2 regions of the Cellulomonas sp. EB106-03-03-XG116 genome follow, and region 2 is predicted to be linked to the other one. Evidence: riboswitches for the same ligand, from Rfam matches in the RefSeq annotation. Region 2 holds a riboswitch; the other holds the start of a gene.
The links. A riboswitch is a leader RNA that binds a small molecule or an ion and turns the genes downstream of it on or off. The one in region 2 is predicted to bind S-adenosylmethionine.
Positions count from the first base shown of each region.

Region 1 (4,394 bases), on a different contig from region 2:
GGGGAGCTGCAGCCGCTCGGCCTGCGCGACCCGGCGGTCCTCGAAGTCGCCCCGGTGGAACGCGTCGGCGGGCAGGCCGGTGAGGCGCTCGCGGACCTCGGGCCGCACGACGCCCGGGGCCTGAGCGCGCGAGCGGCGCGCGTCGGCCGCGGCGAGCAGCTCGGCGTGCACGGCCTCGCGGCCCTCGGTCAGGCCGGTCGCCAGCGTGACCACCTCGGCGACCTTCTGGTCGGCGAACGCGAGCCAGGAGCGCAGCGTCGGGTCGAGCTGCGGCTCGTCCTCGACGTCGTGCGGGACGTGGAACAGCGACGTCGACGTGCCGACGGCCACCTGCCGCGCGCCCAGGCCCTCGAGCGACTCGAGCGAGCCGAGCGCCGCGTCGAGGTCCGCGCGCCAGATGTTGTGGCCGTCGACCACCCCGCCGACCAGCACCTTCGACGCCAGCCCCTCGACGGGGGCCACCGGGAGCGAGCCGCGGACCAGGTCGAGCGCCAGGCCCTCGACGTCCGTGGCCGCCAGCACCGGCAGCGCGTCCTGGAGGTCGCCGTACGGGGCGGCGACCAGGATCGCCGGGCGCTCCGCCGCGGGCAGCTCGGTCGCCAGGGCGCGGTACGCCTCGGCCGCGGCTGCGAGCAGCCGGTCGGCCGGGACGCCGGTCGAGTCGGAGACCAGGGCGGGCTCGTCGAGCTGCACCCAGGTGGCGCCGGCGCGGGCGAGGTCGCGGAGCAGCGCGGCGTACACCGGCAGCACGTCGGCGAGCCGGTCGATCGGCAGGAAGTCCTCCGGCGAGCCCTCCGCGGCCTTGGCCAGCGCGAGGAACGTCACGGGGCCGACCAGCACCGGGCGGGTCAGCACGCCGTCCGCCAGGCCTTCGGCGAGCTCCCGCACCGGGCGGTCGCTCGCGTACCGGAACGGCGTCGCCGGGCCGATCTCCGGGACGAGGTAGTGGTAGTTCGAGTCGAACCACTTGGTCATCTCGAGCGGCAGGTCGTCGCCGCGGCCGCGGGCCACGGTCGAGTAACCGGCCAGGTCGAGCCCGCCGTCGGCGGCGAGCAGGTCCGCGAACCGCTCGGGCACGGCGCCGAGCACCGCGGCCGCGTCGAGCACGTGGTCGTAGAACGAGAAGGCGCTGGGGATCGCGGGCAGCCGGGTGTCCAGGCCGAGCTCCGCCAGGCGGGTGCGGGTGCGGCGGCGCAGGTCGGCGGCGGTGGCCTCGACCTCCTCGGCGCTCGCGCGGCCGGCCCAGAACGCCTCCAGGGCCTTCTTCAGCTCGCGGCGCGGGCCGATCCGGGGGTAGCCCAGGACGGTGCCGGCGGGGAAGGGGTGGGTCAGGTCGGTCATCTCTCGCCTCAGCTGGTGGGAACGGGGGTCGGGGTGGTCGTGGGGGCGGCCGCGGCGGCCGCCGGTTCGGGGGCGACGGCCGGTGCGACCCGCAGGTGCGCGCGCGGGGCGTCGCCGCCCAGGCCCGCGCCGTCCAGCAGGTCGAGCGCGGGGCCGTGGGCGTTGAACGTGTAGAGGTGCACGCCGGGCGCGCCGCCGTCGAGGACGGCGTTCACCAGGTCGACGCCCAGCCGCGTGCCCAGGCGGTGCCGCGCGGCGACCTCCGCCGGGTCGTCGGCGTCGAAGGCGTCGAGCCGGGCGAGCAGGGCCTCCGGGACGGGCACGCCGGTCAGCTGCGCCACGCGGCGCAGCCGGGCGGGGTCGGTGGTGGGGATGACGCCCGGGAGGATCGGGATCGTGACGCCCGCGTCCCGCGCCAGGGCCACGAGCTCGAGGTACGACCCGGCGTCGTAGAACACCTGGGTGATCGCGAAGTCCGCGCCGGCCCGCTGCTTGGCGAGCAGCGCCGCGACGTCCTGCTCCCGCGTGCTGCCGGCGCCGGCGTTGCCGCGGGGGAACGCCGCCACGGCGACGGACAGCGGCCGGGTGGCGGCGCGGACCGCCTGCGCGGGGCTGCTCGCGCACCGCCGCCGCTCGACGTCGCGCAGCAGCTCCACGAGGGCGCTCGCCGTCGGCAGGCCCTCGGGGTGCGGCTCCCAGGACCGGTCGGCCGGCGGGTCGCCGCGCAGCGCCAGGAACGACCGCACGCCCTCGTCGAGGAACTCCTCGATCGTCGCGGCGAGGTCCTCCCGCGAGCTGGCCACGCAGGTCAGGTGCGCGATCGGCGTCAGCGACGTCTCGCGCAGCAGCCGGCGGACGAGCTGCCGGGTCGTGGTCCGGGTGCTGCCCGAGGCGCCGTACGTGACCGAGACGAAGTCGGGGCGGGCCGCGGCGAGCTGCTGGACCGTGGACCACAGCCGGGGCGCGGCGTCCGGGTTCCGCGGCGGGAACAGCTCGAACGACACGGTCGGGCGGTCGACGGCCCCGAGGCCGTCCGGCACGGCGGTGCCCGCCAGGTGCGCAGGGACGTCGTGACTGCTCATCGTCAGCTCCATCGAACCTGGCGGAAGCACCCGCACCCTCGGTGAGGAGGGGGGTTGCTGCGACGTCGACGAGCCAGGTCTCTCGGTCGCTCTGGATGGGTGCCGCCACACTAGGCCCGGCGGCGGCCGCCGTCCACTGCCCCTGACGTGTCATCTTCTCGTGACCCGGTTCACACCCCGGGTGGGGCCGCGCGCGGGCGGTGGCCGGGAGGGGTCCGGGGTGGCGGACGGGTGCGCCCGGGCGGCGGGCGGGTGCGGCGGCGCCGTGCGAGGCTGCGTGGGGTGACCGACCTGCGCACCGTCCCGCTGCCCGCCCGCCGGATCCACGCCCGGGACCTGGTCCCGCCGGACGCCCCCGAGGCCGTGGTCCTCGGCGAGGCCCGCGCGCGGCTGGGGGAGCGGCCCGTGCACGACGCGCGGGACGGCTCCGTCGTGTGGGTGGACATCGACGCGTGCAGCGTGCACCGCTGGGCCGGCGGCGACCACGCGCGGGACGCCGTGGTCAGCGTGCCGTCGCCGGTGTCGCTGGCCTGGCCGGCCGCCGCGGGCGGGCTGCTGCTCGCGACCGCGGACGGCCTCGGCGTGCACGACGGCACCACGCTCGGCCCGCTCACCCGGCCGGCGGACATGCCCCGGGACTACCGGTTCAACGACGGCGGTGTCGACGGCGACGGGCGCCTGTGGGTCGCGACGATGCCGCGTGACGGCTCGCCGGGCGACGGGACGGTGTACCGGGTGGTCGCCACGGACGAGGGCCTCGAGGTCGCCGCGGTGCTCACCGGGGTGGGGGTCGGCAACGGCCTGCAGTGGAGCCCCGACGGCGCGACGCTCTACGTCACGGACACCAGCACGGCGACCGTGTACCGGCTGCCGTACGACACGGCGTCCGGCACCGCCGGCGCCCCCGAGCCGTTCCTGTCCTTCGACGCGGACGGACCGCAGCCGGACGGCACGACGGTCGACGGGGAGGGCTGCCTGTGGGTCGCGCTGTACGGCGGCGGCGCGGTGCTGCGGTTCGCGCCGGACGGGACCCCGCTCGGGGCGATCCGGGTCCCGACGGAGCGGGTGACCTGCCTGGGGTTCGGGGCGCCGGGGTCGGGGCGGGCGTACGTGACGACCGCGCACGCCGACGGGGACCCGCTCGCGGGGGCGGTGCTCGGCGCGGAGGTGGCGGTGGACGGGCTGCGGGTGCGGGCGTTCGGGGAGGGGTGAGCGGCCCTCGGCCTCACTCTGCGAGGTCGGCGCGTCGTTCCAGGGTGAGCCGGGCGCCGAGCGCGGCGGCGAGCCGGACGAGCGTGTCCCGCGTCGGGTTGCCGAGCCCGCGCTCGATCCGGCTGATGTCGGCCTGCTGCACCGAGGCGCGCGCGGCGAGCGCGGCCTGGCTCAGCCCGTGGGTCCGTCGCAGGTGCGCGATCTCCGCCCCGAGCAGCTCCTCGGCCGCGAGCTGCGCGCGGAGCCCCGCCGCGAGGTCCGCGGCGACGTCGCGGACGTCCTCGTCCCAGTGGGACCGCGCCTCGTCGGCGATCCTGCGGTAGGGGGTGGTCGCCACGGTGCTCCTCCGATCGGTGTCCTCTGATCATGTGCCGTGGCACATCGCGCGTCAACCCGTCCGACGCCACGTCGCCAGATGGCGTCGCGCGCGGTCGATCTCGCGGCGCTGGCGGCGCTCGGACGTGTCCCGGCCCTTGTCGTACGCGTGCAGCAGCAGCACGACCCGCGCGCCGTGGAACGTCACGAACAGGCGGAGGAGCACGGTGCGGTGCCCCGCGGTCTCCGGCACGTCCGCGCGTGCTGCCGGTCCGGCCCGGCGCGATCGCACCGCGCGCAGGGACTGGCGGACGCGGATCTCGAACAGCCCCTCGCCCAGAGCGCGACACCACGGCGTGCCGAGAAGGTCGATGCCGTACGGCTCGACCACCTCCGTCAGCACCGCGTCGACGACGGCCTGGACGTACGGATCCGCCCGCCGGA
Region 1 is NZ_JBYTEP010000006.1:43,220-47,613, reverse strand. It holds gene metE (5-methyltetrahydropteroyltriglutamate--homocysteine S-methyltransferase) at 1-1,341, opposite strand, end outside; gene AC3WUG_RS04320 (methylenetetrahydrofolate reductase) at 1,350-2,423, opposite strand; SAM riboswitch class I at 2,417-2,525, opposite strand; gene AC3WUG_RS04315 (SMP-30/gluconolactonase/LRE family protein) at 2,706-3,635, shown strand; gene AC3WUG_RS04310 (helix-turn-helix domain-containing protein) at 3,649-3,972, opposite strand; gene AC3WUG_RS04305 (hypothetical protein) at 4,024-4,394, opposite strand, start outside.
Region 1: it holds a riboswitch for S-adenosylmethionine, as region 2 does, so the genes downstream of both, AC3WUG_RS04320 (methylenetetrahydrofolate reductase) here and AC3WUG_RS06615 (LLM class flavin-dependent oxidoreductase) in region 2, are expected to answer to the same signal.

Region 2 (4,394 bases):
GTGCGGAGCGCGCCGCGGGCGTAGTACCGCTCCAGGTAGTACTGGGCGACGGTGAGCACCGTGGTGGTGAGCAGGTACCAGATCGCCGCGACGAGCAGCAGCGGGACCACCCGCTGGTTCCGGCCGTAGATGACGCCGACCGTGTAGAACAGCTCGCCGTACGCCAGCACGTAGACGACCGACGTGCCCTTGAGCAGGCCGATGATCTCGTTCACCGAGGTCGGGACGATCGTGCGCATCGCCTGCGGCAGCACGATCCGCCACTGCTGCCGGCCCCGCGGGATGCCGAGCGCGGCCGCGGCCTCGTGCTGGCCCTGGTCGACGCCGAGGATCCCGGCGCGGACGATCTCGGCGGAGTACGCCGCCTGCGACAGCCCGAGCCCGAGGACCGCGGCGCCGAACTTGTCGACGACGTCGAGGGTGTCGAACTGCAGCCACTCCGGCCCGAACGGGATGCCGAGCGACAGCTGCGGGTAGAGGTACGCGAGGTTGTACCAGAGCAGCAGCTGCAGGATCAGCGGCACCGACCGGAACACCCAGGAGTACGCCCAGGACACCGACTGCAGCAGCGGGGACCGGGACAGCCGCATGAGGGCCAGCACGGTGCCGAGGCCGAAGCCGATCACCGCGGCGACGGCGGTCAGGCGCACGGTGGCCCACACGCCCTCCAGCACGGACGGCCAGGTCAGGTACTGCGCGACGACGTCCCACTCCCACTGCGGGTTGGTGAGCAGCGAGCTGAGCACCATCGCGAGCAGGACCGCCACGCCGGCGGTGGCGACCCAGCGGCCGGGGTGCCGCGCGGGCAGCACGGGCAGGTCGGCGAGGACCTCGGGGCGGTCGACGTCGGGGGCGGCGGCCGGCCCGGGCCCGGCGGCCGCGGGGGCCGCGGTCGCGGCGCTCACCGGGCGAGCCACTTCTCGAACGCGTGCGGGACGAGGTCGCCCGGGTACGCGGCCGGCTCGAACAGCGGGGTGTAGCCGGCCGCGAGGTACAGGCCGACCGCCTCCGGCTGCTTCGGCCCGGTGGTCAGGTAGACCCGCGGGTAGCCGGCCGCGGCGGCGCGCGCCTCCAGCTCGGCGAGCACGACCCGGGCCAGCCCGCGGCGGCGGTGCGCCTCGTGCGTCCAGATCCGCTTGAGCTCGGCCGTGGCCACGGCCGGCGCGCCCTCGGCGTCGCGGGCGCGCGGGTCGGCGAGCCGGGCGACGTCTCCGTGCTCGGGCTCCCGCCGGCGGCGGAACGCGCCGCCGGCGACCGGCTCGCCGTCCTCCAGCACGAGCACCAGGGCGCCGTGCGGCGGGGCGAACTCCTCCACCCCGTAGTGCTCCAGCTCGTCGCGGAGCTCGGCCGGCGTGAGCAGGCCGGTGTACCGGGTGCTGTACTCGTGCGCCAGGCCGTCCAGCAGCGGCCCGACCAGCGGGTCGTGCAGCCGGGCGTCGCGCACGGCGAGCCGCGCGGGGTCGAGCGGCGCCGGGTGCGTCGGCAACGCCCGCAGAGGGGTCGTGGTCATCGGGTCACCTCTCGATGGGGTGGTCAGCGGGCGGCGCGGCGGGTGCCGTCAGGTCAGGGCGAACGGCGCGGCGGACCAGGGGCCCTCCGCCGGGACGGGCCGGGCCGCCGACGGCCGGCCGCGCTCCCCCGGCTCGCCCCGGCCCGCGGGCTCGTCGCCGTCGCCGGGCCGGAGTCGGAAGGCGCCCGCCTGCTGGAGCGCGGGCACCGTCCGGTCGACGAGCGCCGCGAGGTCCGCCTCCACGGAGGTCGGGCGCACGACGAACCCGTCGACCGCGCCGTCCCGCACCGCGTCGGCGAGCACGGCCGCCAGGTCGGCACCGGTGCCGGCGACGACCGCGCCGGCGACGCCGAGGTCCGGCCGGTCGACGGAGCGGACGAGGTCCAGCCGCGCCAGGGCGGCGTCCCGGTCGTCGGCGAGGGCCACGTCGACGTCGAGCAGCACGCGCACGGCGTCGGCGGGCCGTCCCGCGGCCACCGCCGCCGCGCGCACCCGGGCCCGCGCCGCGGCGGCGGCCTCGAGGTCGGGCGACGCGAGGCGGGCCACGTCGGCGTACGCGCCGGCCAGCGCCTCGGCGGCCGGTCCGGCGACCGGGACCACCACGAGCGGGCGGTCCGCCGCGGCCGCGTCGGTCGCGTGGGCCGCGCGGGCGGCGGCCCGGCCCCGGACGGCGAACCGGATCCCGTCGTGGTCGACGCGGAACCGGCCGTCCCCGCCGCGGCGCACCGCGCCGGGCTCCCCCGCGTCCCAGGCGGCGAGGACGGCGTCGAGGGCGGCGGCGGCGCGGTCGGCCCACGCCCGCTCGGCCGCGGGGTCGGCGGGGGCGACCGGGGCGCTGCCGTCGGTGGCGGCGGCGGCGCGGGCGTCGCCGGGCGCGCCCGGGCCGGACAGCTGCCAGCCCGCGGGGCCGCCGGCCGCGCCCTGCACGCCGCGGACGGCGCCCGCGAGGTGGCCCGGCTCGACCTGGTCCTGCGGGACGCCCGCCACCAGCGCGGCGGCGCGCACCAGCGGGGCGACCCGCGCCGCGGCCACGGCGGCGTCCAGCCGGCCCGGCACCCGACGCCGCCCGGGGTGCAGCAGCAGGGCGTCGCCGAGCACCACGAGGTCGAGCAGGCCGCGGTCGGCGCGGTGCACCAGGCGGGCGAGCCGCTCGCCGTCGAACGCGCGGGCGGCGACCGCGCCGAGCGCACCGTGCGCGCCGGGCCGGGCGCCCGCGGCGGTCAGGTCGACGCCGAGCAGCGCCCGGCGGCCGGCGCGAGGGGACGAGAAGGGCATGACGGCTCCGTTCGGGGGCGGGTGGTGCGGCGGTCGCGGGCGCGCCGGGGCGCGCCGCGGCGACGCGCGGGCGAGGGATCGACGAGCGGGCGGGCGGCCCCGGCTCACCGAGGGAGGACCCCCGCGCCGAGATCGGGCCGTGGGGGTCCTCCCTCGGCCCGCGCGTCCTCTCCCGGCGCGGGTCGGCGCGGGTCGACGCGGGTGGCGCGGGTCCGCCGGGTCGGCGCGGGCCGGCTCGGCGGTGCGGCCGGCGTCCCGGGGCGTGGCCGGGTGGGGCTCAGGCGCCGCGGTGGGCCGGGGTCACGCGCCCCGGGCGGGGCGCGGGACCGGCGGGCGCCCGGTCAGCGGCGACAGCGACAGCGCCCGCCGTCGGTGGCGGCGGTGGTCGGCAGGGCGGGTGCCGAGGGCGCCCACGGCGCCTGCACGGTCCGGCTCATGCGTTCTCCTCGTGTGCCCCCGCCCGGTCGGGCGGGTCCGCGTGTTGTCCGTCGCCGGCGGCGGCGGACCTGGTCCTCACCCGGGGCACCCACCCGCGCGGGGGGTTGCCGTCCGACCAGCCGGGGCTTCGCGTCGGAGCTCATGACCACCCGGTGCGTCCCGGGACCCGCCGTGCGGCGCGCCCCGGTCCGAACCGGTGCCGGGGAACCTACGAACCAGGCGGGAGGGCGTCAACGCCCGGACCGTCGCGTCTCGCATGGCGGAGCGATGTCACAGGACCAAGGTCCCAGGCGTTCGCACGGTCCCGGATCGTGAGAACTCCCCCGCGGCCCGGCCCGCGCGGCGCGGACCGGTGCTAGACCTCCGCACCGAGGTCACGAGTCCCAGCGCCAAGCCCCGGCTGGCTGGGCAGCAACCCCACGTCACGGCGGGGTGCTCCGGGAGATGACCTGGCCGTCGGCCGGCACCCGCCGCTCCGCCGCACGGCAACCGTGATCGACACCCCTGCGAGGCCACCATGTCGTCCCCGTCCGTCGTCGCCGTCTCCGGGAACCCGCGCGCCGGGTCCCGCACCCTGGCCGCCGCGCGCGCCGCCGCCGAGCGCCTGGCCGCGCTCCCGTCCGGCGAGCCGGCCGCCGCCGGGACCGTCGAGGTCGTCGACCTCGCGACCCTCGCCGGCGAGCTGCTCGCCCCGGCGCACCCCGCCGCCGACGCCGCCCTCGCGCGGGTGGCGGCCGCCGACGTCGCGGTGATCGCCACGCCGGTCTACAAGGCGTCGTACACCGGTCTGCTCAAGGCGTTCCTCGACCTGTACGGCCCGGACGGCCTCGCCGGCGTCGTCGCCGTGCCGCTCGTGGTGTCGGGCAGCCCCGCGCACGCGCTCGCCGGCGAGGTGCACCTGCGGCCGGTGCTCGTCGAGCTGGGCGCGGTCGTCCCGGCGCGGTCGCTGACCCTCACCGAGGCCCAGCTCGCCGACCTCGACCCCGCGCTGGACGCGTGGCTGGCCGGGGCCGCCGCGCCGCTGCGCCGGGCGCTCGGGCTGACGGACGCGCTCGCGGGGGCGGCCCGGTGACCGCCGAGCGCACCGACCTGGGCCCGCTCGAGCGGCTGCTGGCCGAGCAGGACGAGCCCCAGCTGGACCCGCAGCAGTTCAAGCAGGTGTTCCGCCGGC
Region 2 is NZ_JBYTEP010000010.1:57,801-62,194, forward strand. It holds gene AC3WUG_RS06605 (amino acid ABC transporter permease) at 1-905, opposite strand, end outside; gene AC3WUG_RS06610 (GNAT family N-acetyltransferase) at 902-1,510, opposite strand; gene AC3WUG_RS06615 (LLM class flavin-dependent oxidoreductase) at 1,559-2,785, opposite strand; SAM riboswitch class IV at 3,257-3,370, opposite strand; SAM riboswitch class IV at 3,596-3,699, shown strand; gene AC3WUG_RS06620 (NADPH-dependent FMN reductase) at 3,741-4,295, shown strand; gene AC3WUG_RS06625 (flavin reductase family protein) at 4,292-4,394, shown strand, end outside.